3 regions of the Paenibacillus odorifer genome follow, and region 1 is predicted to be linked to each of the others. Evidence: predicted binding sites of a transcription regulator. Region 1 holds the regulator's gene; each other region holds the start of a gene.
The links. The regulator LexA, encoded in region 1, represses DNA repair genes until DNA is damaged. The targets are predictions, from matches to a motif close to CGAACATATGTTCG.
Positions count from the first base shown of each region.

Region 2: the regulator LexA is predicted to act here: its motif matches at 8,256-8,269, upstream of PODO_RS10350 (YhjD family protein).
Region 3: the regulator LexA is predicted to act here: its motif matches at 1,685-1,698, upstream of addB (helicase-exonuclease AddAB subunit AddB).

Region 1 is NZ_CP009428.1:3,797,069-3,807,489, reverse strand. Features, by position in the region: gene PODO_RS16555 (DUF5316 domain-containing protein) at 417-620, shown strand; gene PODO_RS16550 (cupin domain-containing protein) at 655-1,146, shown strand; gene PODO_RS16545 (MBL fold metallo-hydrolase) at 1,147-1,929, shown strand; gene PODO_RS16540 (hypothetical protein) at 1,978-2,556, opposite strand; gene PODO_RS16535 (hypothetical protein) at 2,776-3,156, opposite strand; gene PODO_RS16530 (L,D-transpeptidase) at 3,309-3,647, opposite strand; gene lexA (transcriptional repressor LexA) at 3,825-4,451, opposite strand; gene PODO_RS16520 (LysM peptidoglycan-binding domain-containing protein) at 4,703-5,116, shown strand; gene PODO_RS16515 (DUF896 domain-containing protein) at 5,226-5,435, shown strand; gene PODO_RS16510 (hypothetical protein) at 5,485-6,006, shown strand; gene PODO_RS16505 (HAD family hydrolase) at 6,041-6,826, shown strand; gene PODO_RS16500 (FixH family protein) at 7,089-7,514, shown strand; gene metH (methionine synthase) at 7,694-10,421, shown strand, end outside.
Region 2 is NZ_CP009428.1:2,441,701-2,452,121, forward strand. Features, by position in the region: gene PODO_RS10315 (glycosyltransferase family 4 protein) at 1-469, shown strand, start outside; gene PODO_RS10320 (metallophosphoesterase family protein) at 476-1,828, shown strand; gene PODO_RS10325 (AAA family ATPase) at 1,818-5,057, shown strand; gene PODO_RS10330 (YkvI family membrane protein) at 5,044-6,165, opposite strand; gene PODO_RS10335 (xanthine phosphoribosyltransferase) at 6,362-6,934, shown strand; gene PODO_RS10340 (hypothetical protein) at 7,036-7,353, shown strand; gene PODO_RS10345 (hypothetical protein) at 7,469-7,687, shown strand; gene PODO_RS10350 (YhjD family protein) at 7,784-8,230, opposite strand; tRNA gene PODO_RS10355 (tRNA-Leu) at 8,413-8,496, shown strand; gene PODO_RS10360 (hypothetical protein) at 9,431-10,114, opposite strand; gene PODO_RS10365 (ABC transporter ATP-binding protein) at 10,114-10,421, opposite strand, start outside.
Region 3 is NZ_CP009428.1:5,241,176-5,251,596, reverse strand. Features, by position in the region: gene PODO_RS22990 (class I SAM-dependent rRNA methyltransferase) at 1-1,126, shown strand, start outside; gene addB (helicase-exonuclease AddAB subunit AddB) at 1,830-5,342, shown strand; gene addA (helicase-exonuclease AddAB subunit AddA) at 5,345-9,388, shown strand; gene PODO_RS22975 (exonuclease SbcCD subunit D) at 9,429-10,421, shown strand, end outside.

The DNA.
Region 1 (10,421 bases):
ACAGAACCGAAGGGGTTGTATGGAGTAGAAGAAGTGTGCCATAACCATAATCAAAAAATGGTTGTTGGCACACTTCTTCTTTTTGGTATCTTACTTCATTTGAACGCCAATTTCCATTTGCTGAGGTTGCAAATTTCGCGTATGAGCCCGGTATAGGACCCAGCAGACCTTATATGAAGCTTTATCCCACATTTTGGATACTAAAGGACCCCATAGTCGCTATTGGCATTAAAAACACTCAATATGAGCCTCATTCTTAGGAATAACGTCACTGGAGTCCGAAACCATGCTCCAAAGGCTGAAAATAAGCAAATAGCGTCATCTGGGTCCGAAAGTCATGGCGCGTAGCAGAGGAATTTAATGTTAAAATATCTTATATATAGATAACTAATTCTTACCTGCGAAGGAGTAAGTTCATGCAAATTTTTATTTACATAGGCTTGGGATTTTTTATAATTTCAGGTATATGTGTTGGAGCCTTCACGACAGGTACACAACAAAGAGGTAACTTTTATTCGGAATCTAAGCAAGACCGTAAAGCTAAAAACAAAGTAGCGAATGGGTCCGCTTTAGGTGGTCTTATTTCATTAGCTATAGCTGGGATTCTTTATTTGTTGTAATTGAACGCAAAATATAAGGAGGAGGAGTGTGCAGATGGTAAAGATTTTTAATGAAAATACGGTCTCATTTACTCAAAAACAGTCCCCGATCCCAGAGTTTGCTTGGCATACGAGTGAAAGATTAGCTGAAATGGTGGGCTCCAAGCATTTAGTTTTTGATATCAGATCTTTAGATCCTGATAAATATTCTTATCCTTATCATTTTCATAGAAATGCTGAAGAGATATTTGTGATTTTAGCGGGAAAAGCGATGTTAAGAACGCCTGAGGGTATTACGGAGGTTACGGAAGGAGATGTAATATTTTTCGAAATGGGACCGGAAGGGGCGCACCAGCTTTATAATCATACGGATGCACCATGCAGGTATCTGGATCTCCGAACGAATCAGGGAATAGATGTTTGCGAATATCCAGACTCAGGCAAAATCAACATTTTGCCTTATCAAGAAATCTATCAAGCGGATGAACAGGCGGATTATTATAAGGGAGAAGAGCATGTAAGGGAAAAATGGAATGGGGGAGCGTAATTGGTTAAAGATCGTTGGTTTACAGTAACGGAAATTGATCCGACCACCTATGCAATCAGTGAATATGGACATTGGGAAAAGGTGCATTCTTTTTTACTCTTGGGGCAAAAACAAGCCGCGTTAATTGATACGGGATTAGGTATTGATAATATAAAAAGAATAACGGATCAGTTAACGGATTTACCTATCGCTGTCATAACTACACATGTGCATGCAGATCATATTGGCAGTCACGGACAATTCGAGACAATCTATGTTCATAAAGAGGATGAGGATTGGCTGATTAACGGAATAAAAGGCTTGTCCCTTGCCCAGATTCGAAAGGATATGAGTCGAGACATCACCCTTCCTGTTCCTGAAACCTTTGATCCTAACACCTACATACCTTTTCAAGGGAAACCAACGGCTCTTTTACAAGAGGGGGATGTGCTCGACATAGGTGGGCGCGAAATAGAAATTTACCACACACCAGGTCATTCGCCAGGTCATATCAGCCTATTTGATCATGCCAACGGATATCTGTTTACAGGTGATTTATTGTATGACGTTACGCCAATCTATGCTTTTTACCCTTCGACTAGTCCGGCTGATTTAGTGGCATCCTTAGAGAAGATTACAGAAATTCCAGGGGTTACCCAAGTATACGGCTCTCATAATACGCTGGGTCTAGATCCATCTATTTTGCAAGGGGTCAAAAAGGCAGTTCGTGAGTTGCGTGAGCAAAAGGTAGTGGCACATGGTACGGGTATTCACCAGTTTGATGGGTTCAGTGTGCAATTTTAGTTCTTTCAATGTCGAAAACAAATGAGAGGTGTGGCGATAACAACTTAATTATTCAGATACGATTGACCTGAAGAGTGCATGCAATTGTTGTACTTGGGAGTAAGCTTCCTTGTACTGGTTGTCGGATTGTTGAATAGGCAATAAACCCGGCAAGAAGGAAATACAATACACAGGCGTTTCTTTGCTGTTCATATATATTTTAAGCGTGAGTTCTTCAATCACATTAGCTTCTTCATCAGCTTCCTTAAGGACGTTAATATCTGCACTAGTTGCAGTTGTTTTGCTGTTTTGTTGTCTTTTGGAGACTTTTGAAAGGGTAAGTGCGTTAACCACAATCTCGGATCCCATTACATTATCGAAAGAGTATAGCTTTGCTACTGCTTTTTTGTTGTTCTTCGGATTTCTGGCGCCTATTGCTAATTTTTTATTAGGTTCGTTAAGTGCGATCAAGTGAGATTGATTGGGGGGAATGAATGTTTTGGTGAAAATGATGTTAAAGGATGCAGCCGCATTAACTAGCATAGAAATATCAGATGAAGTGGATAGCGTTTTCAATTTTATAATGGCGGCACTTAGAATTAAAACAACTCCTAAAATAGCAAATAAGTACACTAAGATAATCAGCATATAATCACCTCCCAGTTATCTCATTAGACTCAAATTGTTGCTTATTGAAAGATATGCCTGAATGATCCCCACTAGTATCTTTTAAAAGGGAAATTCGTGGAATTATAGGATCGGCTTCGGAATTAGCCCAAAAAAAGCACCCGGAGAAACCTGCCGATTCTGCAAATGGCGCAAAATTGGGGGTTGCTGCAAGGGTGCTTTTTAAGGTAAGTATATAACCTATAGAAAATTGAAGGCAGTGATATGATCGGTATAAACAATCAGCTGTTTGTACTCGATCGGAGTCCCATAACTAGCATAAGGTCTTACAGTAACGTCATTGAGGACAACAAAGTTATAGCTGAAATTTTTATCAGGGTGTTCTGCTCCCAAATAAGATATGTATTCGTCTACTATTACATCATCCATCAAAGATTTTAAATCAAATACATCCTCTTTGTTGGAGACGGCTGGAGAGACGATTCCCTGAATGCTGCCAAAAGAGGTGAGCAAATTCACTTTTTTTCCACTAGCTTGTTCATCATTTAAAAGTAAACCGGACAGCTTACCCAGTGCATCGACTTTAAAATCGACGAGGGTTCTAATTTTTGAGTTATTCAAAACTAAACACATCCTTTTCAATTTGCAATCCTGTTAACAATATTCGACATATAATCACCAAACTCCTAGTATGCTAATGAAAAAATACTTACTTATGTAATGACCCCCATTCTGTATATGGTGATTTGGGGGTTGTGAGGTCCTCAGCGAATTCAATTCCTTATCGTTACTCGTGTTCCTATAGGGACGATAGCTGCGAGTGTTAACACATCCTCGTTGTACATCCGGATACAGCCGTGGGATACCTCTTTCCCAATGGAGGAAGGATCATTCGTTCCATGAATCCCGTAGTGTGGTTTAGACAGTCCCATCCAAAAGGCACCAAAGGGACCACCTGGATTGGGTTGTTTGTTAATAATCGTGAATTCTCCCACTGGGGATTGGGTTAACATCTTACCAATGCCGACAGGGAAACCTCTAATCACAATATCATTGTCCAGAAGATATAACATTCTTTGGGTCAGATCTACAATAATTCGGTAATTTGGCATTATGCACAACACTCCTTTCTAATTAGGATATGAGCAGAACGCCTAAACGGTTATTCATAGAAAATGCCCATTTTAGCGAACGAGAACAAATGTTCGTTAGTGGTTGAGAAAGCAAAATACACAGAAAAAAGGCTGTTCCGCATTTGCGGAACAGCCTTTTATGGTAGGAGTGCATACTTAGTGGATATCTCGAAACAATCCGATGACTCTTCCGAGAATAGTTACGCGATTAAGGCGAAGAGGCTCATAAGCTGGATTCTCCGGCTGAAGCCGTATATGATCACGTTCCTTGTAAAAGGTCTTAACGGTTGCTTCATCTTCTTCAGTCATGGCTACAACGATATCTCCGTTGTCCGCTGTTTGTTGTTGGCGAACAATTACATAATCACCATTCATAATGCCAGCATCCACCATACTATCACCCATAACTGACAGCATAAATACTTTGTTGTCACCTACATAGTGAGTAGGAAGTGGGAAGTAATCCTCGATATTCTCTGTAGCAGTGATAGGTACCCCGGCGGTAACTTTACCTACGACAGGAATCCGTGAGATGGTCTGGGCGAATTGGTGAACATTCTCTGAATCCTCTTGGCCTAGTAATTCTATTGCACGTGGCTTCGTTGGATCTCGACGAATAAGTCCCTTCTTCTCAAGCCGGTCCAAATGACCGTGAACTGTGGAGCTGGAAGCAAGGCCAACAGCTTCTCCAATTTCCCGGACGGAAGGTGGATAACCCTTGCTGCGGACTTCGCTTCGTATAAATTCCAGGATCGCCAGCTGGCGACTTGAAATCTTTGACATTGGAATCAACCCCATATAGTAATGTTTGGGAAAATTATAACATAGAACTACCGTTCGCACAAACATAAGTTCTAACTATTATAAATATTAATCTGCTAGAGTTAAAAAATGGTAGACGAATGATAATAAAATGTACCACTTGAGTCTCTCGAAAAAAAGAGAACAATTGTTCTGAAATAGTATTGAACAAAACACATGTTCGTGTTATTATGAATTCGAAAGTAAGAACAAGTGTTTGGAGGATGATAATTATGCTAAAATACAGTACATACCGCAGCATCTACGATAAGGCCCCAGTGGTTGAATCTTTAGGACATAATGACGTTGCCCGTAATTCCGCTAAGGTAAAAGAGATAACGGAACGTTTGCTAGGAGGGATGATTTCGTTGTTCCGTCAGGACTTCTTTATTAAGTTAATATTGATTATCGTGCTAGTATTTTCTGGCCTAACAGTAGTGGGAAATGTATTTGCAGGATCGACGACTATAATGAAGGAAGAGAAGCGGATTGTGGTTGAACGTGGAGATACACTATGGAGTATTGCCCTTAAGAATAAACCGGCTGATATGAAGACAGTTGTTTATATAGAAGGAATTAAACGTTCAAGTGGGATTAAGAGTAGTCAAATTAACGCTGGAGACATACTTACTTTACCTATTTATTAATTTTCTGAGAACATAATAGAATGACCAGTAGAGCTTGCAGGGAGTAGACCTTGACAAGCTCTTTTTCTCATGGCAGAGTTAGAATTAATTTATAGGGGGAGGGAAAGTATTGAATATTGATGAGTTGGTCGCGCGAATTAACGAATTGGCACGCAAACAGAAGAGCGTAGGCCTTAATCAAGAGGAAGTGGCGGAACGCGCCAAGCTTCGTGAAATTTACCTGGGGAATATCCGCAATAACTTCCGAGCACAATTAAATACTATTGAAGTAGTAGATAACGATGAGCATGAACAAGGTAACAAGGGGCTTAAACATTAGCTCGCTGTTCCTTTTCATAGATATTTCAGGATGACTAGGGGGAACGCACATGGCCCGTTCTTGGGAAAGAATGGTTCAACGCAACACACAGCAAATCAACAAGCAAAGAAAGAAACAAGGCAAGGATACGATTTATGCCTCTAAATCTCCTACCCAGAATGCCGAAGTCTTTAAAGGTCGCAACATTGCATTTCCGGTAGTGTTAGTGATACTTGGCACTATGTTTTGGGTAGTTGGTTCTATTGATCAGGCCAAAGGAAATGGCATGCTGGCTAATTGGTTGGGAGTAGTACTGTACTATTTGCTGGCAGCGCTATTGTTCTTCCGTCGTCCGTACTTGAAGGTGGAAAAAGCAAGACTGTCTACTATTAAATTCAATCGCGAACGCGGGCTTCCAGCTGCAGATATTGAGAAAATCACCCTTTCGCGTGGAGCTGTAGTCATTAAGCACAAAGGGAAACGTACGAAATGGATTTTCACAAGACTTATGAATCGCTATGATACTAATGCGATGAGTACACGATTAGAAGCATTTGCTAAAGCTCACAACATTGAAGTAGTTCACGAATAGAACTAGACCAGTTAAAGGGAGAGGGAGACCTGTAATGCCAATTTCTGCTGTACTATTTGACCTTGATGATACATTGCTGTGGGATGATCGGAGCGTCGAAGAAGCATTTCGTTCTGCTTGTGAAGCCGCCGGGGATACGATTGATCCACAAGAACTAGAAGTTGCAGTTCGTAAGGAAGCAAGTAGCTTGTATGAATCTTATGAGACGTTCCCATTTACAAAGATGATCGGAATTAATCCATATGAAGCACTCTGGGCTAACTTTACGGCAGGTGAACAACCAGAATTCCGTCAATTGGAGCAGCTTGCACCGGTATATCGTAAAGAGTCTTGGCGTCGCGGACTTGCAGCCTTAGGGGTGGAAGACGAAGCACTAGCTGAGACCTTGGCAACTAAATTCGCAGCAGAGCGCAGAAAACGTCCATACATCTATGAAGAAACAATGCATGTACTGGAGCAGTTACGGGGTCAAGTGAAGCTTTTGCTACTTACGAACGGCTGTCCTGCACTGCAACAAGAAAAACTAGATGGTGTGCCAGAGTTAATTCCTTTCTTTGATCATATTGTGATTTCCGGAAGCTTTGGTAAAGGCAAACCGGATAAGGAAATTTTCCTGCATGCTTTAGAGCTTCTTGATGTAACTCCTGAGCAAGCGGTTATGGTCGGCGATAAGCTTACAACGGATATCCGTGGGGGGCTGGCAGCAGGGTTGACCACGGTCTGGATTAATAGAAAAGGTAGAGCACCTAGTCTTGATATTCATCCGGATCATGAAATCAATCACCTTGAGGAACTTCTTCCACTAGTTCAATCCTTGTAAGATATACAGAGCTATTAGCTCCAACATAAAGACTTTATAAAAGCAGCGAGTTTCTGAGATCCTAAGAAACTCGCTGCTTTTCTGTACATACATACTAACATAAGGATTTCATTAGATTTTTAAGTAAATGATTTAAGTCACAAGTCTAATGCGGAATTGATGCAAAATACTGAAAAACCAATAATAATGTGTATAATAGATGGAGATGTATAACATGAATTGGTAGATTTTTATTATTCGATAATGATTGGGAGGGCTCCAAATGATGAGATCGAAGAAATTAGTCGCTGTATTATTAGGTGCAACACTTCTAGTACTAGGTGGATGTTCTTCAAATGGAACCAAGCATTCAGAAATACATAACATGAATATGAACATGTCTATGGAACCTATCAAAGTCGAACTACAATGGAGTCCTGAAGAAGTTGTTGTAAATCAAAAGGTAACCTTTGAAGCTGTGGTGACCCAAGATAACGAGGCAGTAGATGATGCAAAAGAGGTTCTGTTCGAAATTGTGAATAAAAATGATGAGGGACAGAAAATAGAGCTTAAGGGAAAGCTAATAGGTAAAGGAGTCTATCAAGCAGAAGGGACCCTTGAAAAGGAAGGACAATATAATGTCACTTCACATGTGACAGCCCGGACACAGCACTCTATGCCTAGCAAAGAGCTGTCTGTGAAACCATGATTCAAAGGTTCACAACGGTTGCTGAGCAATAACAGATAAAGCAGAGTGGAAAGGAAGGCTTTTCGAAATTCCTTTATTCTGCTAAACTTACTCTAATGTTTTACTGGGGGGACTATTAGTTGGCTAAATATACACTTGAGGAAAGCTTACAACAAAGGATTTTGATCCTTGATGGCGCAATGGGCACAATGATCCAACAGGTGCCTCTTACTGGAGAAGATTTTGGTGGCGATGAGCTGGATGGCTGTAATGAAATGCTGGTATTAACACGTCCAGAAGTCATTCAGACGATTCATGAGCAGTATCTCGAAGCAGGGGCTGATCTCATTGAGACTAACACATTTGGTGCAACCTCTGTTGTACTGGCGGAATATGATATTCCTCAGCGCGCACGTGAGATCAATCTAGCGGCAGCAGAGTTGGCCCGCAGAGCAGTAGACAAATATGACACACCTGACCGTCCGCGATACGTCGTGGGGGCTATGGGTCCAACAACAAAAACGCTCTCAGTAACTGGAGGCGTTACTTTCCAAGAGCTAGTTGATAGCTATGAGGAACAAGCAGTGGCATTGATCGACGGTAAAGTAGATGTTTTGCTGCTGGAGACCTCTCAAGATACACTTAACGTTAAAGCTGGAAGTATTGGTATTCGTAATGCTTTTGAAAAGACTGGCATCACATTACCGGTTATGATTTCAGGAACAATTGAACCAATGGGTACTACACTGGCGGGTCAGAATATTGAAGCATTTTATATCTCATTAGAACATCTGAAGCCTATCTCTATGGGCCTCAACTGTGCGACTGGTCCAGAGTTCATGCGGGATCATATTCGTTCGCTTTCGGAGATCTCCTCGGCAGCCGTGAGCTGTTATCCAAACGCAGGATTGCCGGATGAGAATGGACATTATCATGAATCTCCAGATTCTTTAGCTCGCAAGATTGCAGCCTTTGCTGAAAAAGGCTGGCTGAATATTGCGGGGGGCTGCTGTGGAACGACACCAGAGCATATCCGTGCGATGAAGGAAGCACTTTTCGAATATCCTCCACGCCCGCTGGCAGGTAATCATCCACCTGCACTTTCAGGTATTGAGCCTATCTATATTGAGAACGACAACCGTCCTTACATGGTTGGTGAACGTACGAATGTACTTGGCTCTCGTAAATTCAAACGTCTTATCGTCGAAGGTAAATATGAGGAAGCCTCAGAAATTGCCCGAGCTCAGGTAAAGAGTGGGGCACAGGTTATTGACGTGTGTGTACAAGACCCTGACCGCGATGAGATTGAAGATATTAAGCTTTTCTTAGAACTGGTTGTAAAAAAGGTTAAAGTACCTCTGATGATCGATACTACCGATCCTAAGGTTATTGATTTAGCTTTGCAGTACTGCCAAGGTAAGGCGATAATTAACTCTATTAACCTTGAAGATGGTGAAGAGAAATTCGAGCTGGTGACGCCGATCATTCATAAATATGGCGCAGCTATTGTTGTGGGTACCATCGATGAGACGGGACAAGCAATTAAGGCGACAGATAAACTGGAAGTGGCTAAACGCTCCTATGACTTGCTAGTGAACAAGTATGGTTTAGCAGGAGAAGATCTTATTTTTGACACGCTGGTGTTCCCTGTAGGAACCGGAGATGAACAATATATCGGTTCAGCAAAAGAAACGATTGACGGCATTCGTTTGATCAAGGAAGCACTTCCAGGTGTTCATACGATCTTGGGCATCAGCAACGTCTCCTTTGGATTGCCAGAAGCGGGACGTGAAGTGTTGAACTCAGTATTCCTTTATGAATGTACAAAAGCTGGATTAGATTATGCGATCGTAAATACAGAGAAAGTGGAGCGGTATGCTTCCATTCCTGCCGAAGAACGTCATCTTGCTGAGGAACTGATTTATAATACGAATGATGAGACGCTTTCTGCTTTTGTAGCTGCTTTCCGTGGTAAAAAAGTAGAGAAAAAAGAGAAGATTTCCAACCTGTCACTTGAAGAACGTTTAGCCTCCTATGTGGTTGAAGGTACGAAGGAAGGACTCATTCCTGATCTAAATGAAGCATTGACTAAATCTGGTCCGCTGGAGATCATCAATGGACCGCTGATGGCAGGGATGTCGGAAGTCGGCCGGTTATTTAATAATAATGAATTGATTGTTGCTGAAGTGCTGCAAAGCGCTGAAGTGATGAAGGCTTCTGTGAATCACCTAGAGCAGTTTATGCAGAAGGATGAGACAGCGGTTAAAGGAAAAATTATGCTGGCGACCGTAAAAGGGGACGTGCATGATATTGGTAAGAATCTAGTGGAGATCATCCTCTCCAACAATGGTTATCAGATCATTAATTTGGGTATAAAAGTACCACCAGAGACCATTATCGAAGCCTTCCGTCGAGAAAAAGCTGATGCGATAGGATTGTCCGGGCTGCTTGTAAAATCTGCTCAGCAGATGGTGCTCACCGCTCAGGATTTACGTACAGCTGGGATCGATGTTCCGATTATGGTTGGCGGCGCAGCTTTGACCCGTAAATTTACGAAGACCCGTATTCGTCCAGAATATGACGGCCTAGTATTGTATGCTAAGGACGCTATGGACGGGCTGGATATTGCCAATCGGCTTATGAACCCTGAAGAACGGGAGAAGATTGCCGAGGAAATTCGTGTGGAGGCAGAAGCAGCGGTTGCGGTTGCGCCTAAGCAAGAACTGCCGAAACTAACCAGAGCAGTGCGTTCCAAAATATCTCCAGATGCACCTGTTTTTGTTCCACCGGATTTAGAACGCCACGTACTGCGTAACTATCCATTGGGGCATATTATCCCCTATGTGAATATGCAAATGCTGCTGGGTCATCATTTGGGGTTACGGGGTTCTGTAGAAGCCCAATTAGCTGCTGGAGATCAGCGGACTG
Region 2 (10,421 bases), 1.4 Mb from region 1:
AAATCGCGGCCATGAGTATGTACTGCATATTATTGGCGATGGTCCTTCACGTGCGGATCTGGAAAAGATGGCCCAACATTTAGGGATCTATAATGAAACGATTTTTTACGGATATACGCTGCACCCTGAAGAATTCATGCCATTTTTTGATATTTTCGTATTGCCCTCTCGGGCGGAGGCGTTCGGTTCAGTGTTTGCGGAAGCGGCACTTAGCTGCCTGGCTTTAGTGGGGACAAATGTGGGCGGAATACCGGAGCAGATTGAAGATGGTGTGAATGGTTTATTGGTCAGTCCTGATGATGAGATTGCTCTTGCTGACGCATTAGAGAAGGTGATATCTGATCCGGCTTATCGTTATGAGCTTTCACGTTCCGCTTGGGATAAAGCAAAAAGCCTATATTCGTTGACACGAGTTGCTAATGAACTTAAAAAAACCTATTTACAGTATCCCTCAGGAACGAAAGGGTGAGCAGCTATGATTCCATTTCGCTTTCTGCATACTGCTGATTTACATCTGGATAGCCGTTTTGCCGGGCTGGCGCATATTTCGCCAGCCATTCGTGCTTATTTACGTGAGTCTACCTTTGCCGCCCTCGGGCGGCTTGTCCGCGTTGCGATCCAAGAGAATGTTGATTTTATTGTCATTAGTGGAGATGTGTACGATGTTTCAGATGCTTCATTACAGGGACAGCTGCGATTTCAGGAAGCGCTCAAAGAACTCGGTGAGCACGGGATTAACGTGTTCCTGATTCATGGCAACCACGATCCGCTTGACGGACTGCGTCTGACAACGGAAATGCCAAAGCATGTTATCGTATTTGGCGGAGAGAAGCCAGAACACGCTACAGCTTACCGCCGTATAGATGGCCAAGAAGTTGCCATCGTTAGTGGAATCTCTTATCCAACGGCGAAAGTGACGAACAACACAGCTGTAACCTTTTCTCGTATACCTGGCAGCCGCCTGTTTCATATTGCGATGCTGCATGGCAATGTAGACGGTGATTTGCTGCATGAGACCTATTCTCCTTGCAGTCGCAGGGACCTTATCGAACGGGGTTTTGATTATTGGGCGCTTGGACATATTCATAAACGGAGTGTACTGCATGAGAAGCCTGTGATTGTGTATCCAGGCAATATACAAGGGCGCAGCATTAAGGAAACCGGTGCTAAAGGCTGTTATATTGTGGATGTAGATGAGGCTGGAAGATCCGCTCTGCAATTTCATGAACTGGATTTCGTTCGCTGGCAGGTTAGAGACCTATCTATAGAAGGATTAAGCAATGAAGCAGAATGGATACAGAAAGTGGAGCAGGTTATTGAAGACATCCGCGCGGAGCTCCCGGAGCTCATGTCGGTGGTCAGATTTCGTCTGATTGGACGAGGGGACGTACATAAAGTATTGGCTGAAAAAGGGGCGGCAGAGGATCTGCTGTCTGAACTCCAGCGCCGTGAGGCGATTAGGGCTGAGCGTAAAGATTACAAAGGGCTTGTCTGGACCGAAGGGTTCGCCATCGAGTCCGGCTTAGCTATTGATCGCCAACGCTTATTGGAAGAAGATAGTTTTCTTGGAGAAATGCTGCGCATTGCAGAGCATACGGAACATTCTCCAGAAGCGCTCGAAGAACTATTAAATAGTGCGCTTAAACCGCTATTGGAGAATCAGGAGCTGCGTAAGCTGTTGTCTATGACTAGTCAAGAAGAGAAGTTGAGCTGGCTACGTGGTGCAGCAGAGCAGGGAATCACGATGCTTGGTGGGATGGATGATACTGTTGAAGCGGCGGAAAGTCTTTCGTATCAACAAGCCGGAGGGCAAAACGATGAAAATTGAACATTTGCATATCAATGGCTTCGGGCGTCTTCACAATCGAGAGATTCATTTAACGCAGGGAGTGACCGTACTTTATGGGCGTAATGAAGCAGGAAAAAGTACGACACTGCAATTCATACGCTCTATGCTGTTTGGAATTCCAAGCCGTGGAAATCCCTTGGAAAGGTATGAACCTATGCAAGGTGGATTGCATGGGGGGACCCTGAAGATACGTGACTGTAATGATGGTTTGTGGACCATTCGCCGTTTTGCTTCAGGTGCTGAGGGATCAGGAAGAAATGAAAAGCTGAACATTACAGTAAATCATCCAAATGAAACGACTCAAGAGCTAGGACAAGCTGAAATGGAACGACATTTACTTGGGGGGATCTCTAGGAGTATGTTCCAGCAATTGTTCGCAGTTTCACTGGACGAGCTGCAGGAGCTTGCTGCCCTTCAATCTGAGGAGATGAGCAGCTTTCTTTTTCATGCAGGTATGGGCGGGGGAGGTGCAATCATGCGTGCGGAACGCCGTTTGGTGCAGGAAGCTGAGAAGCTGTACAAACCTCGTGGCAAGCTGCAAGAAGCAGCAAAAGTTGTGCAAGCCATTGAAAAGCTTGAGCGCCAAATGGTTGAGAGCCGTTCTTATCTCCCGCGATATAACGATAATATAGTGGCATTGAGGGCAACGGAGTCGGAGCTAGATGAATTGGAGCAACAGCGTAAGCTCACTGGAGAGCAGCTAGTGATGTTTCGAAAAGCACAGGAAGTCCGTGAGCTGTGGTTAAAGTGGAGCGAGGCTCAGCTAGAGCTGCAAGGATTGCCATTGATTTTAGCCTTTCCTGAAGAAGGGGCAACTCGTTTTCAGGCATTTGAAGGAGAAATTCGTAATGCACAGGGATCAGTAGTACGTTATGAACGTCTTCTAAGCGAGCTTACTATTGAACTGGCAAAGAACCCTCCAGATGAAGTATTAGCAGCGCAGGGGCCTGCTTTGGAGCGGCTGGACCGGCATCGGAGCAGTTATGAGAACCGTAGAACGGAAAGACAGCGGCTTGAGGGAGAATTAACGGCGCTGAATGAGCATTTGCGGCGAATTCTGCGCGGCATTGATGTGAGCTGGGGCCCTGCAGAGCTGACTTCATTCTCCGGTGCAGCGGCAGATCGTGAAGCTGCACGGAAGTTTGCGGCGGCGTTCGCTAGTTATGACCGCCGCATGGAGGCGGAGGGTGCAACGCGGCAGTCGTTGCGATCCCGTTTGGCCGCTGCCTCAGCGTCGCTCCAAGCGGCAGAACGGGCGCTGGCGCGTGAGCACGCTACCGGCGCGGAAGCTTTTGCGCAGCTGGCTCCGCGCAGCGCCCGTGAAGTGCTGCAGCTGTGGGACGAGCTGCAGCAGGCGGCCGAACGCTGGCGCGAAGCGCAGCTCAGCGAAGGGCCAGCGCGCGGCGCCGCAAGTGACGGCCTTGGCGCGAAGCGCATGGCCGCGCTCTACCGGCGCCTGCTGTGGGCTGGGGCAGCACTAACCGTGCTGCTGCCCGCAGCGCTGTGGCTGACCGGTGCTCCGCCGGCCAGCGCCGTGCTTGCAATCTGCCTGCTGGGCGCGGCCGATCTGGCCCTTTGGGCCGGCTTGCGCGGAGCGCGCCGGCCGGAATCGTCCCCGCCAGAGCATGGCGGGGACGTCAGCGCAGCCGCAGCCGAGATGCTGCGGCTGCGGGGGCAGCTGCTCTCCGGGGCGGAGCCGGAGAGCGTTGTGCCGGGGCGGCGGACGGCCGCCCCGGGGTCCAGCCCTGACGCAGGCGGGCTGGAGGCCTCCATGAGGGAGCTTCGCAGGCTGATGGAGGCTTGGTCAGCTTGGCGGCAGCGTATCGAACGCTATGCCGCGGAGCGTGATGCCTGCCGCACGGAGCTGGAGACGCTGGCAGGCCAAGAGAAGCTGCTCGCTGAAGAAATGCACCGGGCGGAGGCGGCATTTACGGAAACTGCTGAGCAATATGAAGAATGGCTTCGCCAACGCAGGCTGCCTGAAGGGTTATCCCCTGAAGGACTGCCGGATATTTTTGCTATGGTTGAACAAGGGAATGAGCTGCTGCGCCAAGAGAATAAACTCTCCTTACGATTGAAGGAGCTGGAAGCAGAATGTAACATGTTTGAGGAGGAGCTGCTCACACTTATCTATGAGTCGGGTGCTGATCTTGGCGACGAGTCTGGTGTAGCGGCAGCTGGTTTTGAAATAGATCCGCAAGAGGGGAAACGAATATCTGCGTTATCCTTACTAAGCTGGCTGGAACTGCGAAAAAGAGCGTGGGATGATCTGAAAAAGGACTTGATTCGCCGGGAAACTATGCAGTCAAGATTGCAAGATGTGGATGAAGAACTCAAGGAGAGCCACAGGATATTAGGTGAGCTGAGAGAACAGCGTGAGCTTCTGATACAAGAAGGTGGGGCGACTGGTGGAGAAGACTTCTTACGCAGGTCAGCAGCTGTGCAGCGGCGCAGTGATCTGAATAAATCGATTCGCCAGTGGGAGCTTGTTATGTTCGGTGGTTGGGAGGAAGAGCGAGTTACTGCTCTGCTGGAATTATTAAATCATCATGATGCGGAAGCATTGCAGCTGAAGCGGTCATTGGCTGAAGAGTTGATGGAACGGCAGGAAGAGGGTTGGAACACCCTGCTGGAGCAGCGAGGCAAGCTGCTTCAGGAAAGGGAGTATCTGAAGGAGCGCTGCGTGGAGGATTCCGATATTCAGCAACTGGAAGAGCAGAGAGCAGCCTTGCGGATCGTGGCTGATAAATATGCAGTGGCAGCGATAACTGCCGAACTAATCGGGCGAACTCGTCGTGTGTATGAGCAGGAGAAGCAGCCACAGGTATTACTGCTTGCCTCAGATTATTTCTCCAAGCTGACGGAAGGGGAATATAAAAGGGTTGTTATGACACTGGGGCATAAAGAGCTGAAAGCTGAACATAAGAATGGGGGATTACTAGACAGCGGACTGCTCAGCCGAGGGACGGCAGAACAGCTGTATCTTGCCATCCGGTTGGCATTGGCAGAGACCATGTCACGGCAAGTATCGCTGCCGCTGTTATTCGATGATCTCTTCGTTAACTTTGATGAGTCTCGTCTTCATGCTGCGCTTGGACTTCTTGGAGAACTGTCGATCTCCCGCCAGATTGTGATGATGACCTGTCACAAGCATGTGGCGGAAGCGGCAGCACGTATGATTCCTACAGCAGCGGTTATTTCCGTGTAGTTCGGGTGATTGGTTTTACGGATACGAGACTGTTCCCCTTCTCCTTTGAGTTCGATGAAGTATTACTACCTGGTGGAGAGGACCATGGCGTGCGCAGCAGCTTGACAGCCCAGACCAATGATAAACCTCCGAAGATTGGGTAGAACACGGAGAGCAGTGAACTAAAGCCAAACTGGCTCAGTAAATAGCAGACCAACATCAGAAGTGGTGTAATCAATGCGGTTGATAGGGGAAGCCGTTGCTTAAGCTGTACAGCTACTCCATAAATATCGGCGACAAAAGTGCTGAAGATCTCCAAAAAGATCAGCAGGAGATATATAGTTTGCACTACAGTACCCAACCGGACGGCGATGCTGCCCATCGGAATTTCAAATTTGAGAATCCCTGGCATCTGTGAGCTCATTGCGAAATGTGCGGCGATCAACATAAAACCAATCCCGGTACCCCCAATAATACCGCCCCATACAAGGGATTTTTCTTCCTCTGTGTGACGAGCCATAGGGACTAAAACAGCTTGTGCCATCCCTAAATTAAAGGCGGTGTAGAGCAGCGGTGACATCCATGCGCCAAAGAGAGAGCGATCGTTATCAAGGAACAGGAACCGTCCAGCTCCCGGAATTTGAAAAGTATTAAAAATAATGATAAGTGACAGAGTAAGCATTAAAGGTACAACAATACTGTTCATTTGCAGAATACCGGAAATCCCTCGTTTTAGCAGAAAGTATGAACCAAGCAACGTGATAATTAGTCCAGTCTGATAATGAAGTCCGAGATGCTCCTGAAAAATAGCGCCGGCCCCTGCAAGCATAATACTATTTACTCCGATCAGGACGACCATCGTGAACAAACTGATGGTGCTTCCGACCTGTTCCCCGAAGAGGTGGCGGTTAAAGTCTTCATAGGATTCCGCTTCTATTCGCCGAGCAATGACCATCATTTTTGTACCCAGCCATATGAACAATATAGTTGAGAGCAGGATGGTCAGGACTGCCCAGTGCCCGTAACGTGTGAAAAATTTTAATATTTCCTGTCCGGTGGCGAATCCGGCTCCTACAATGGTGCCAATATAAGTGAAAGCGATCTGTAATGTTCGGACATGTGATTTCATGGCTCCCCTCCTAATAGTTTTACGAAGCTAAAGAAAAATCATAACGAGTGCTATGCAGGATAACCTTGTGTACTCTGTATAGTACAGGTTATGATGAGGATCAGTAGGACATGACTTCCGTCGTAATTGCTTTATGATGAGTGATTAATTTGTACGGAATGTCTGCGATTATAAAGGGTATTGGAGGTTCAAAGTCATGGAAGTGTTGAAACAGCGGATTTTGGAAGAAGGTGTCGTCGTTTCGGATGAAGTACTGAAGCTGGATGCACTGCTAAATCATCAGGTTGATCCACAGCTTACGATGGAAATGGGACGGGAGTTTGCCGGGAGGTTTGCGGACTCAGGAATTACACGTATTGTGACCGTTGAATCCTCGGGCATTGCCGTGGCATTTGCCACCGCGTATGAATTAAAGGTGCCGCTAGTTTTTGCACGCCGCAAAAAAACTCTGTTAGCTGATCCAGATGCGCTTTGCGAAAGAGTTCCGTCTTTTACAAAAGGTATCGTTACTGATATTATGTTGTCTCGCCAATTTATCTCTCCAGAGGATAAAATCCTCTTTATCGATGATATTATTGCCAATGGTGATGCAGCGCGTGGGTTGATTAAGATCATTCAACGTTCTGGCGCTGAGCTAGTTGGTCTTGGTGTTGTAGTTGAAAAAAGCTTTCAGGCAGGGGCTCGGACGATCAGAGAGCAAGGCATTCGTCTGGAGTCACTCGTAAGAATTACCTCTCTAAATGGAGGCACCATCGAATTTGGGGAATAACCTAATTGGCAATAAGAACAGGCCTATTTTTTAAACAACTGCTTTTCACCCTATGGATTTTCCTTTATAATAAAAATTAGACATAGGGAGGAGGCGTCACAATGGGGAAAGAACCGGTGACTGAACAATTTTTTATTGATAAATTAACCGAGGCCAAGGATCATTTCGAGCGTGCGCTGGACTGCAAACACACGGAATTCGACGATCTGTATCCCTATATGATTGAACATCCTCAGTTTTTTTGGTACAAACGCTATGTAGCCTGGTCAGAGCTTCTGACAATCAAAGGTTTGTGTGAAGAGTTATCCTTTCCTTGGAGGGAAAAATTCACTACTAACCAAGTGGAGTATCTGGAGCAACGTGTGATGTCCGCTAAAGTTCTTGACTTCTGGTTTGAGAAGAATGAAGCGCTGATATAAGAATGCTTTAGTAGACATGCAAGTCGTTAATTGCCTACATGAGACCCAGATGATTTATCATTTGGGTCTTTTTTCTGAGACTAAATAGGACAAGCTATGACAGGAGGGATTAATGATGATTAGCGATGAGCAATTGGATGCTTACCGGATTTCCGGTGAGAAAATTCGTGTAGTGCGCGATGGCTTGGAAAGTAACGACGTAAAAGGGATAGTTCTTGCATGGGATGATTCTCAGGTGATGATACGTCGTCAGAATAGACGAGTAGTGAAGCTGGATCGCAATTATTTATTCCAGCCATTTAGTGAACCAAGACAAGATCCGGATAATATATAATTTTTACAGTAATAATATCCGCAGTAATAATCTTCATAATACAAAACAGCTCCTCGCCCTACTGGGCGGGAGCTATTTCTGTAATGTCATTTGGGACTATATAGTTAGAGCAAGTTCAGACGCATTCTCTTCTCTGGAGAGTATGGAGAGTTCTGTGGACAGTCCAAGATACGCGCGCATGCGCAGCATCATTTCTCTACGGAAGCCTGGCCATAATATATTCATCTCTCCTTGAAATCCTCTGCAGGAATATAATGCTTCGACTCCTCGCTGATCTTGGCGAACGGTAGTAATCTTCAAATCATGGGAGCTCAGCTCGCGCGTAACCTCTTGAAGCATTAGTGACGTCTTCTTAGTGGCACCAGATACGAGCTCCATATATAGCTGAGGGGTCTTAAACAGGCCGCTTCTACTGATTACACGGCAGTCGCGTTCGAAAACTTTATGAATAAACGTTAGCAGCAAATAGCTTCTGACCAGGGACAGTTCTTCTTTAGTTACTTCTTCATCAATAATGGATGTGTTTAGCTTCGTAGTCGCCATTATAAATCACCTCATTTATATTATGCGAACTTTTGTTCTCATTATACCTTATATTCGGCAACAAAAGCAATAATTATCCATAAATTAATGAATGATAAGAAAATGACGGAAATATATTGACGTTGGATTCTCAGCGTGGTATGATCTATCTTGTGACCGCAATAAGCGAGTCATTATAATACGCGGTCATGGCGGAATTGGCAGACGCGCTGGCTTCAGGTGCCAGTGGTAGCAATATCGTGGAGGTTCGAGTCCTCTTGACCGCATAGCTAAGAAGGATTATAGAACTGCTCTAGCAGCAGTTCTATAATCCTTTTTTTATGCTTTTCAGCAGACGGTAGTGCTTAAGCGAAAGAAATCTTTAAGAAACATCTCCTGAGGCTTACGGACCCAGATGAAGCTATTTGCTCATTTATCGCTTTTTGAGCATAGTATCGGACCCCAGTGCAGCTATCGCATAGGAAAAGGATCGAACTTGGCGTTTTTTATACCAATAGCGACTGTGGGGTCCGATAGGAATCTAAATGTGCTCTAAAGCTGCGAATAAGGTCAGCTGAGTCCGATAGCACTTTCGTACGCGCAGATTGGAGAAATACTAATTTGTGTTTTGCTTCTAAGCTAATCGCCCCGCGGAATCATCATCACCTAAGGCTTACGGACCCAGCTGACGTTATTTGCTCATTTATCACCTATTGAGCAAAGTATCGGACCCCAGTGCAGCTATTGCATGGAAAAAGGATCGAATTTGGCATTTTTTATGCCAATAGCGACTGTGGGGTCCGATAGGAATCCAAATGTGCTCTAAAGCTGCGAATAAGGTCAGCGGGGTCCGATAGCACTTTCGTACGCGCAGATTGGGAAATACTAATCTGTGTTTTGGTCCTTCGCTATCTGCAATAGAGGCACTACGTTCTGCTTTAAGCTACTCGCCCCGCTGAGTCCGATAGCGCCTTCGTACGCGCAGATTGGCGAAATACTAATCTGTGTTTTGGTCCTTCGCTATCTGCAATAGTGACACTGAATTTTGCTTCTACGCTACTTAACCCGCTGAGTCCCATAGCAACTTCGCGCGCGCAACTATGCTTGAATCCAATGAAGTTTGTTGTCTAGATCAAAGTCTAAGACCCGAAATAAAACAGGTGCATCCAGCAACCATTGCATTGCAATTGGGACACACCTGTTTTTTTATAGGATAATGAATTACACGGTTGCTCTACGCAGCATCAAAAACGATAAAAGAGCGTACACGACTGTCAGAGGCATGGACCACAAGGCAAGTTCAAATGCGGTATATCCAGCAAACCAGTTAAAGAGGTCTACCCACCACTGATTATAGGTCATTAACAATACGCCGAGACTGCACAGGATAAACGTAACCCCTGAGAAAATGAACAAACCGCTTCGGCCAAATCTCCGGAAGATGCTGGATATCATTAGCCCCAGAAAAAACATATGCAGAAAGAGCGCAAAATACATCCATAGCTGTTCGAGGGCATTACCATCATTTAAATAGGGCAAATGAAAATAATGTAGTTCCAAACCCCAGCCACCTGTCAGTTTGCTTTCAATGATGGAGAGCAGGTAGAGGAGAATTGAGTAGACGGCGCTAGTTATAATAGCCATTAAGGAAGTGCCTATGAAATAATCCGTTCTTCGTTGGCTTAAGCCCAGAGCAAAGGGGAAGGTCTGCACCAAAATGAGTATACCGGTGATTAACATATAAATGAAGATAGAAACCAGACCGCCGGTATAAATCGGTTCTTGGAGGAAAGAAGCGACGATGACATTTACCAAGAAGCTGGATAACAAGATTACCCAAGGCGTATACAACCATAACCACTTATCTCTGAAATGCATTTTTAACATACCTGCCGTAGGATTCATTACACGGTCACTTCCTTTCCTAGAGATTTTTTATTTGTGAGATGAACAATTAATTGCTGTAAAGATACAGGTGAGATTTCTAAGCCTAACTTTTCAGCATGTGCTTGATCCTTCACGTTGAAGCCGATAATGGTGGCTGTAAGCAATCCGCCAAAAGACTCGCGGGAAATGACTTGTTTGCCAGCGATAAAATCTTCGATCTTTGCTGTCGCGCCGATTACCGTAACAGCTTGCCCGCGAAGGGCTTCAGCATCTTCGTTAATAATTAGCTTGCCGTTGTCGATGACGATAACATGCTCTAAAAGCT
Region 3 (10,421 bases), 1.4 Mb from region 1:
CTTAGTTTATGGTGAAGCGGACTTTTTGCCGGGGCTTATTGTAGATCGATTCGGAGATATTTTGGTTGTGCAGCTGCTTACGCTCGGAATGGACAAGCGGCGTGCAGAAATCGTCGAAGCATTGGTGCAGGTTATGGCACCGCGCGGAATCTATGAGCGCAGTGATGTTAGTGTGCGCGAGCTTGAAGGTATGGAGCAGACAACGGGTTTGCTGTATGGGGAATGTCCACGGCATGTAACTGTGAGTGAGAATGGCCTGAAGCTGGTCGTTGATATTGAAGAAGGCCAGAAGACAGGTTACTTCTTTGACCAACGTGAGAATAGAGCTTCCATTGCTCCGCTCATGAAAGGCTGGGGAGGACGAAGCGGCATTACGCTACAGGAAATTGAAACTGAGGAGGGTTCACTACAGACCTTACCAGTTAATAAGAGCGGCAAACATGTAACGTTCCCTTATTGGGACGGTGCGACAGTGCTGGAATGCTTCTCACATACAGGCAGCTTCACGCTGCATGCCTGCAAGTATGGCGCGAAAAAAGTAACCTGCCTTGACGTTTCAGCTCACGCCATTGAGAGTGCCAAAGTGAATGTGGAGCTGAACGGCTTTAGCGATCGTGTTGAATTCGTAGTGGATGATGCTTTTGCATATCTACGGAATCAGGTTAAAGGACTAGAGGAACGTTCTGAACGGGCGACAGTTGCAAGTGGAACAGAGACGGCAGCAGCTGCTACAAATCCTAAATCCGGAGGCAAAACAGCCAAAACCGACACATCCAAGCCGATGACGGCAGGTGGAGGAAGAACTTGGGATGTAGTCATCCTGGACCCTCCGGCGTTTGCCAAAACCAAAAGTGCAGTAGCTGGCGCTTGCCGTGGTTACAAGGATATCAATCTGCACGGGATGAAGCTGGTGAACGAAGGCGGCTATTTGGTTACCGCAAGCTGTTCTTACCATATGCAGCCAGATCTGTTCCTCGAAACGATTGCCGATGCAGCTAAAGATGCTGGCAAGGTGTTGAGACTTGTGGAATGGCGGGCCGCAGGCAAAGACCACCCACAAATACTTGGCGTTAATGAAGGACACTATCTGAAGTTTGCGATTTTTGAAGTGCGGAGTAAAAAATAAGCCTGAAGGTCAAAAAGGTTTACAGTGCCAAGTAACAAATAGGATAAAAGGGCTGGACGTAGGGTGGCCGTGAGTCGACTGTAAGGCAAGTAGTTGCCAACGGACTCAGATGACTCTATTTAGCGTAAACAGCCTATTATTGAATTCTTACGGACCCCAAAGGCGCTATTGCTCTTAAAACACCCGTAATGCAACACATTTTCGAAGAATAGCGTCAATGGGGTCCGAAAAGTTGCCAAAACAGCACTGAATCCACGAATAACGGCTCCTGGGTCCGTAAGTAATTAATGAAACAAGCCTAGCCGAAAATGTGCAATTTGAACGCCGAATGCCGAATGCCGAATGACGAACGCTGAACGCTGAACGCTGAGCACTGAACGCCGAACAGTCTAACATTGACCATATGCTCTGACATTGGCAGCTCTAATCTAACGTTGCACATCTGGCATTAAAAACAAACTAAACACTCTAAAAAGCAAGCCGCCAAAATCCGGAGGTTTGCTTTTTTTTATTTGTACTCGTAGCTGTTATCCTTTGTAAAACATTAGAAAATACTAGCAAACACATGTTCCGATTAGTGTGGTTATGATATACTGAAGGGACGAGGAATCACTGAACTTTTTTAATTGGAGTGTAATCAATAGGTGGATATTTCACCTTGTAATTTATATATTTTCTCCGCTACGGAAGGAGTCTATCATTTATGTCGGTAACCTTTTTACTAGGCCGCTCGGGCAGTGGCAAGACAACAAAAATATGGGAATCTATCTCTTCTTCCTTAGAGAAGGAACCGCTTGGTGCGCCGATTATTATTCTTGTGCCAGAGCAAGGTTCTTTTGGAGCAGAACGGGGGCTTTTGACCGTAGGGAATGTGAAGGGAAGCCTTCGGGCGCAGACACTGAGTTTTTCGCGGCTTGCCTATCGTGTGAAGCAGGAAACTGGTGGCAGTGCAAGTCTGCCAATCAGTGATGAAGGTAAGAAAATGTTAATTTACAAAATCATCAGTCGTCGCAAAGAGGAACTGAAATTGTTCGGTGCCTCAGCAGACAGACCGGGTTTTGTGGAACGTCTGAACCAACTGCACACGGAGATGAAGCGTTGCTGTTTGGGTTCCACTGATTTAGAAGAGCAGTTGTCCGCTATGCGAGGAGCTATTGCAAGAAGTCCTATTCTTGAGGGTAAGCTGGATGATTTGCAGCTGGTATTCAGCGATTTAGAGAAGGAAATGTCACGTCTCTATATCGATGAAGAGGATCGTTTAGCAGAACTGGCTGAGCATATTCCTGATTCCTCCTACATTCGCGGGGCGGAGATTTGGGTAGATGGATTCCATGGATTTACTCCGCAGGAATTCGTAGTGCTTCGAGAATTGATGCAGCAAGCTTCGAAGCTGACCGTTTCGCTTACAATTGATCGTCCTTACCCATATGGAGATCAGTTGAATGAGCTTGAATTGTTTCACCCCACTGCGGTTACTTACATTAAACTGCGTGGAATAGCTGAAGAGCTGGGCATTGATGTGTGGGACGAGCTGCTGGAGCCAACGGTTCTTCCGCGTTTTGAAGAAAGTCCAGTACTTGCTCACCTTGAACGGGGATATGATCGCCGGAAGGCCTGGATAGGTGCGGATGAACTGGCAAGAGAGGCTATATCCATAGGCGCCGCAGTTTCGCACAGAGCAGAGGTTGAGGGAGCACTGCTCGAAATGACTAGACTGGCGCGTGATGAAGGTGCAAAATATGGCGAAATGGCTGTATTGATGCGCAATATTGGCGATTACGAGCAGCTGATCCAACCGTTGTTCCAAGATTACGGAGTGCCATTTTTTCTGGACCAGAAGGTAAATGAGCTGCATCATCCGCTAGTGGAATTTATACGTTCCGCGCTGGATGTAGTGCGTCGTCGCTGGCGTTACGAGGATGTATTCCGTTGCGTAAAGACGGAGCTTTTGCTTCCGCTAGACGGTAGTATTACACGTGAGGATATGGATGCTTTAGAAAACTATGTGCTGGCTTGTGGGATTCAAGGGTATCGCTGGACGGATGGCCGCTCATGGAAAGGTATTCCTAGCTTGTCGCTGGAAGGCGGCAGACAGATGGATGATGAACTGCTTGCTACTATGGAACGATGCCGTGCTAGTATAACAGGACCATTATTTGCTTTTGAGAAACGAATCCAGAAAAGCCGTAGCGGCCTTGAACTATGTACGGCAATGTACAAGCTGCTTGAAGAGACGGATGTTGCACGAAAGCTGGAGAAACTCAGTGTTAAGTCTATGGAGAAGGGCCAACCCGAGAAGGCTAGGGAACATAGCCAGTTGTGGGGTGCGGTACTTGATCTGCTAGATCAGATAGTAGAAATGATGGGCAATGAAAGACTTGAGTTTGAAGTGTTCACCGGAGTTCTAGAGACAGGACTTGCTGAGCTTAAAATGGGACTAGTTCCGCCCGCACTGGATCAAGTATTGGTCGGCAATATGGATCGGACTCGCCCAACAGGGGTTAAATACGCTTTTTTGCTTGGATTTAATGAAGGTGTTGTGCCTGCGCAGTTTAAGGAAGATGGAATTCTCTCGGAAGGTGAACGCTCCGTACTAGAGAATGCTGGAATGGAGCTTGCTCCCGGCGCTTCTCGTAAACTGCTGGACGAGCGGTTTCTGATCTATAATGCGCTAACGACAGGAAGTCAAAAGCTCTGGATTAGCTACGCTACAGCGGATGATGAGGGCAAAGCTCTCCTTCCCTCTGAGGTTATCCGGCATTTGCATAGAATGTTCCCAAGGGTTCAAGAGCATAGTTTGTCAGCACTTCCCCCTGCGGGACTACCGGCAGAAGTCGGAAATCCTATTCATCTCGGTTTCATTGGTCAACCAGAACAGAGTCTTCGCGCATTGATTATGCAGCTGCGGCAGTGGCGCCAGGGGACAGAAATTCCGGAGCTATGGTGGGATGTGTATAACTGGTTTACTAAGAACGAAGATCGTAAATTTCAACTGGAACGTTTGCTAAGCTCACTGTTCTATCGTAATGAGGGAACGAAGCTAAAGCGTGGCACAAGCCTCAGATTGTATGGTGGCTCAACACTGCGGGGCAGTGTGTCCCGGATGGAGAAATTTGTTGCGTGCTCATTTTCCCATTTTGCGTCCTACGGACTAAGACTGAAGGAGCGTCAGCTATATAAGCTGCAAGCACCTGATATTGGACAGCTGTTCCATGCTGCGTTAAGTGATATGGCGATAAGACTGAAACAAGAGGGACGGGGCTGGGGCAGCTTGTCTCCGGATGAATGTCGGCGTGAGGCCAGTGAGACAGTAGAGCGGCTATCTCCGATGTTGCAGGGTGAAATCCTAATGAGCTCCAAACGTTACGGGTACATCTCCCGTAAACTTAAGAATATTGTTGGACGTGCTTCTGTGATTCTGGGCGAGCACGCCCGCCGGGGCAGCTTTGAGCCAGTAGGGCTGGAGCTGGACTTTGGACCGGATAAGGAGTTGCCGCCTTTAAGGATTACGCTGCCAAATGGCTGCGTGATGGAGGTTGTTGGCCGGATTGACCGTGTAGATATGGCCCGTGGAGAGAACGGAATTCTTCTGCGGGTAATTGATTATAAATCGAGCCAAAAGGATCTCAAGCTGCATGAGGTGTATTATGGATTATCGCTGCAAATGCTGACTTATTTGGATGTGCTGCTAACATATTCGGAGCAATGGCTGGGGCAGCCGGCACTTCCAGCCGGCACACTTTATTTCCATGTGCATGATCCGTTGTTGACCTCATCCAATGGGATGAACAAGGAACAGGCTGAGCAAGAGCTGTTGAAACGCTTCAAGATGAAAGGACTACTTACAGCAGATCGTGAGGTTGTCTCCCTGATGGATACCACTTTAGACAAAGGGTATTCTTCTATCGTGCCTGTAGCAGTAAAAGCTGACGGCAGCTTTTATAGCAGTGCTTCAGTAGCTACACCAGAGCAGTGGGGTCATCTATTATCCTCCGTTAGAGGGACAATTTCGGATATCGGGACACGGATTACAGAAGGTGATGTGGCGATTGAGCCGTACCGAATTGGGCAGGAGACCGCCTGCACAATCTGTTCCTTTAGACCTGTCTGCCAGTTCGATGAAGCTGTGGAAGGCAACAGCTATAACAATCTGGGTAAGCCAGGGAAGGACGTTATATGGGATCTGCTGTCCCGCAAAGGAGGAACTACACCTTGAGTATGAAGGCTGAAATAGAAGCGAAACCGGAAGGAAGTATATGGAGTGATGACCAGTGGCGCGCCATTGCGGAGAGCGGTGATGACATCCTCGTTGCTGCGGCAGCAGGTTCCGGTAAGACGGCGGTGCTGGTAGAACGGATTATTCGAAAAATCAGTAAGGAAGAGAACGGCTTCAGTGTAGACAGGCTATTAGTAGCTACGTTTACCAAAGCTGCGGCTGCCGAAATGCGGCAGCGGATCAGGGAAGCCCTTGATCGGGAGCTGGAGGAGAATGGGGAGAAAGACCATTTGCGCCGTCAGCTATCCCTGCTGGGCAAAGCTTCGATTACAACGTTACACTCCTTCTGTCTGGAAGTGATCCGGCGTTATTATCAAATGATTCCGATTGATCCGGGTTTCCGCATATTAAATGAGCATGAAGCGGAGATGATGCGGCAGGAGCTGCTCGAAGAGTTGCTGGAGGAAAAGTACGGTGAGGTAGGTGCGGATGGCGAGGATAGCATATTTGTGCAGCTAGCTGATTGGTTCAGTGGTGAACGCAGTGATGATGCAGTGCATGCGCTCATACAGCGATTGCATGATTATGCCCGCAGCCATCCTTGGCCTGCGCAATGGCTCCGTAATACTGCAGCTGATTTCTCATTGCCAGACACCGAAAGTCTGGGTGGAACGCCATGGGTGCTGAGCATTCTTGAAGAAGCGAAGCTGACACTTGCGGGCGCAGCCAGTCAGCTGATTCAAGGCCGGGAGATTGCACTGCAGCCGGGCGGTCCGGCACCCTATGCTGAGAATTTAACCGCTGATCTTGAGATGGTAAATGCACTGCAGGATGCCGTAAACGAACGACCTTGGGCAGAATTATATGATATTTTCATGGAAGTATATTTTGGGAAATTAAAGGCTTGTAAGAAGGATTCGACAGATCCTGGACTGCAGGAGATGGTGAAGGAACTGCGCGACAGTGTGAAGAAGAGTATTTTAGATCTTCAGAAAGCATTGTTTGGCCGTCCGCCTGAGGTTTTTTTGAAAGAGCTGAACGAAGCGGCTCCATTGATGGCAGAGCTTGCAGAGACAGTGATAGCATTCGGTGAACGTTATAGAATTGAAAAAGCAGGAAGAGGTCTAGTCGACTTCAGTGATTTGGAGCATTATTGTCTGCAAATTCTACGCCATCCGGACTCTACGCCCGGTCATTCCCTGCCTTCTGATGCAGCTATGGAATACCGTGCTCAATTCGATGAGGTTCTGCTGGATGAGTATCAGGATACGAATAGTGTGCAAGAGGAGATTGTGCGGCTAATATCCCGTGAAACACCCGGTAACCGGTTTATGGTCGGAGATATGAAGCAAAGTATCTATCGATTCCGTCTGGCGGAGCCGGGGCTATTCCTGGATAAATACCGCAGCTTTGGCTCACACCAAATCGATGATCTATCTGAAATTACTAATGAATCATCTAGCGGTTCGGTCATCGATCTGGCCCGTAATTTTCGCAGTCGCATGGAGGTTGTAAATGCCGTGAATATGATCTTCCGGCAGATTATGAATGAGACGGTAGCGGAGATTAATTATGATGAACGCGCTGAGCTTGTTTACGGAGCGAATTTCCCAGGTGCAGCAGAGAAGGGTCCCGACACCTTTTTTGCACCGGAGTTATTATTGATTGATCGTGGTTCGGCAGCAGGGAAGTCAGAAGAGACCTCTGAAGACGGTGAGGCGCCACTTCAGGAGAGTGAAGCCATTGAGAGCGAGACGGCGCAGCTGGAAGCGCGGGCAATTGCCCGGCGTATTTCACAAATGACGGGGATGACCGGTGGATCGCCGCTGCTTATCTACGATAAAGGACTCAAGATTATGCGCCCGGTTATTTACGGTGATATCGTGATCCTGCTTCGCTCGGCAAGAATCTGGACCCCTCTAATCATCGAAGAGCTTCGGATGGAAGGAATCCCTGCTTATGGTGATCTGAATAAAGGTTATTTTGAAGCTACAGAAGTGGAAATTGCACTTTCCCTCTTAAAAATAGTTGATAATCCTCAGCAGGACATTCCGCTGGCTGGCGTACTTCGTTCACCTGTGGTCGGATTAACGGAAGAAGAATTGGCTACGGTGCGTATGTGTAGTCAGGGTCCTTTTTTTCAAGCAGTACAGATGGCGGTGGATATGCAAGATGCAAAAGAGGCTGAAGAAGAGTATGACCTCTTCTCGGCTCATGTGATTGAATCCGCAAGCACCGTCGAAAATAATGTTTTACCTGATAAAGATCTGCCGCAGATCAGTCCAGAACTGAAGCGCAAGCTTAAACATTTCCTAGAACAGCTGGAAAGCTGGAGAAATGCGGCTAGACAAGGTAGTCTCAGTGAGCTGATCTGGCGTATCTATGGGGAGAGCGGCTATCTGGAATGGGTTGGAGGACTGCCTGGAGGCTCGCAGCGCCAGAACAATCTTAAAGCTTTGTATGATCGGGCTGTGCAATTTGAGAATGATACCGCAGCACGCGGATTGTTCCGTTTTCTGGTGTTCATTTCACGGCTTCGTGAGAATGGCGGAGATCTGGGTGTAGCTGGCGGTGGCGGTGAAGAAGGCAATGGCGTCAGAATCATGACCATCCATAAATCCAAAGGTCTGGAGTTCCCTGTTGTTTTTGTAGCCGGGATGGCAAAACAGTTCAATCGACAAGATTTGCATTCGCCATTTCTTATGCACAAAGAGCTTGGCTTTGGGCCACGTTTTGTGGAACGGGAAACGCGAGTTAGTTACCCAACACTTCCTTATCTGGCTATTAACCGGCGTACACGGCTTGAGTTATTAGCTGAGGAAATGCGTGTATTATATGTGGCGTTAACTCGTCCGAGAGATAAAATGATTCTAGTGGGCACCGTAAGAGATTTGCCACGCAAAATCGCTAGCTGGAGCAGCGTACAGAACCGGGATGAGCTGCTGCTTGCAGACCATCTGCTGGCCCGAGGGCGCAGCTATTTGGATTGGGTTGGACCGGCATTGATCCGGCACCCTGCTGCGGCGATTCTTCGTAAGCTGGGCGGTTCAGAAGGTACCGTCTCCACGGTGCTGCACAACGATGTCTCCAACTGGAGCATCAGTGTGCAAAATGCTTCCGAACTTAATTCTGGGGCGTTCCTGCCAACGGATCAGACTGAAGATAAGGTAGAGGAACGGCAAGCTGTACTCGAAGCACTGCATAAGGGTGAATCTGTAAATATATATGAAACAGAGACTAGCGATGAAATTGCTAGAAGACTGGAATGGAATTATCCGTATGCGGCAGCCTCAGGTATTCCGGCTAAAACTTCTGTTACGGAGTTAAAAGCGTTGTTGTCATTACAGGAGCAGCCCTCTTTTGATCTGCTGGAAGAAGGCAATTCTACAACCTCAATAGAAAACGATAAACGTCCAAGTGTTGCAGGTGCGGACAGTCTTCATTTGCGGCGTCCGAAATTTATGGAAAAACGCAGTCTGACCCCAGCGGAACGCGGGACAGCATACCATACAGTCATGCAGCATATTCCGCTGGAGGGTTCAGTTGATCCTATGGTTGTGGAAGAAACCTTAGCCCGACTTCAGAGAGTGGCTATTCTAACTGCTGAGCAGGTGGAGGCTGTAGCTCCCGATCAGATAGAAGCTTTTTATAATAATGAACTTGGACGTAGATTAATAGCTTCTTCTTGGAAGCTTAGAGAAATGCCATTCAGTTATATGGTTCCCGCAGGTGAGGCTTATCGAGGGCTCGATTATATGAATGAAGCCGTCTCGGAGCTTACCCCTGAGAACAATAAGGAAGGCTTTAGTGAGGCTGTGCTAATTCAAGGGGTCATTGACTGCCTGTTCCGAGAAGAGGACCGGATTATTCTGCTAGACTATAAGACGGACTCTGTATTAGAACATCAGGGCGGCCTAGAAGCACTTAAGGAAAAATATCGTTTTCAGCTAGAGTTATACAGCAAGGCATTACATGATATTTTGGGAGAACCGATCAGCGAGATTTGGCTGTACTTTTTTGACGGCGATCATGCTGTGAAATTATAAATTATTCATTGCCGCATAGGAGCGGGGAAAGAGGACGAAGATGCGGATATTGCATACGGGGGATTGGCACTTGGGCCGTACGCTGGAGGGAAGAAGCCGCCAGAAGGAGCAAGAGCAGTTCATAGATGAATTGGTGGAGATCGCCGATTTTCATAAGGTGGATTTGATTATGATGGCGGGAGATGTGTACGATTCCGTTAATCCACCAGCGGCTTCGGAGCAATTATTCTATGAGGCTGCTGCCAGGCTATCTTCAGGGGGCAGGCCCCTTGTGGTGATTGCCGGCAATCATGACCAACCGGAGCGCGTATCTTCAGTCTCCCCGCTTGTATTAAGGCAGGGGATTACCTTGGTAGGACTTCCAACCTCAGAGCCAGTGACAGTTCATGCTGCGCGCACGGGTGAGATTGCCAAAATCGCAGCCCTTCCCTACCCCTCAGAGGCACGTCTTGGTGAGCTGCTTGCTGGGGACAGCGGGGAAGAGGAGCTTCGACTGGCTTACAGCGCACGGGTAGGCAAACTCATGCAGCTGTTGGGAAGGGAATTTACCCGACAAACCGTAAATTTGGCGATGAGCCATATTTATGTGCTGGGTGGTGTAGAGAGTGATTCGGAACGCCCGATTCAAGTGGGTGGGGCTTACACTGTAGATCCTTCTGCTTTATCCTGTGGAGCGCAATATACTGCCCTAGGCCATCTTCATCGCGCTCAGCGTGTTAAAGGGGAAGGGATGATCCGTTATAGCGGATCCCCGTTGGCATATAGCTTTTCGGAAGCAGGACAAGCCAAGTCGGTGACGCTGATTGATGTCGCGCCGGGCGGTGAGCCGACCTTCGAAGAAATCTATCTACGCTGTGGGCGTCCACTTGTAAGATGGAGCTCTACGGGTGGATTGCAAGAGGTATATAACTGGTTGGATGAAGGTAGAGATGCTTCTGCTTTTATAGATTTGGAGATTCGGCTCAGTGAAGCTATGTCGATGAATGATATTCAGCGCCTGCGTAAATCACGTGAGGGGATCATTCATATTCGT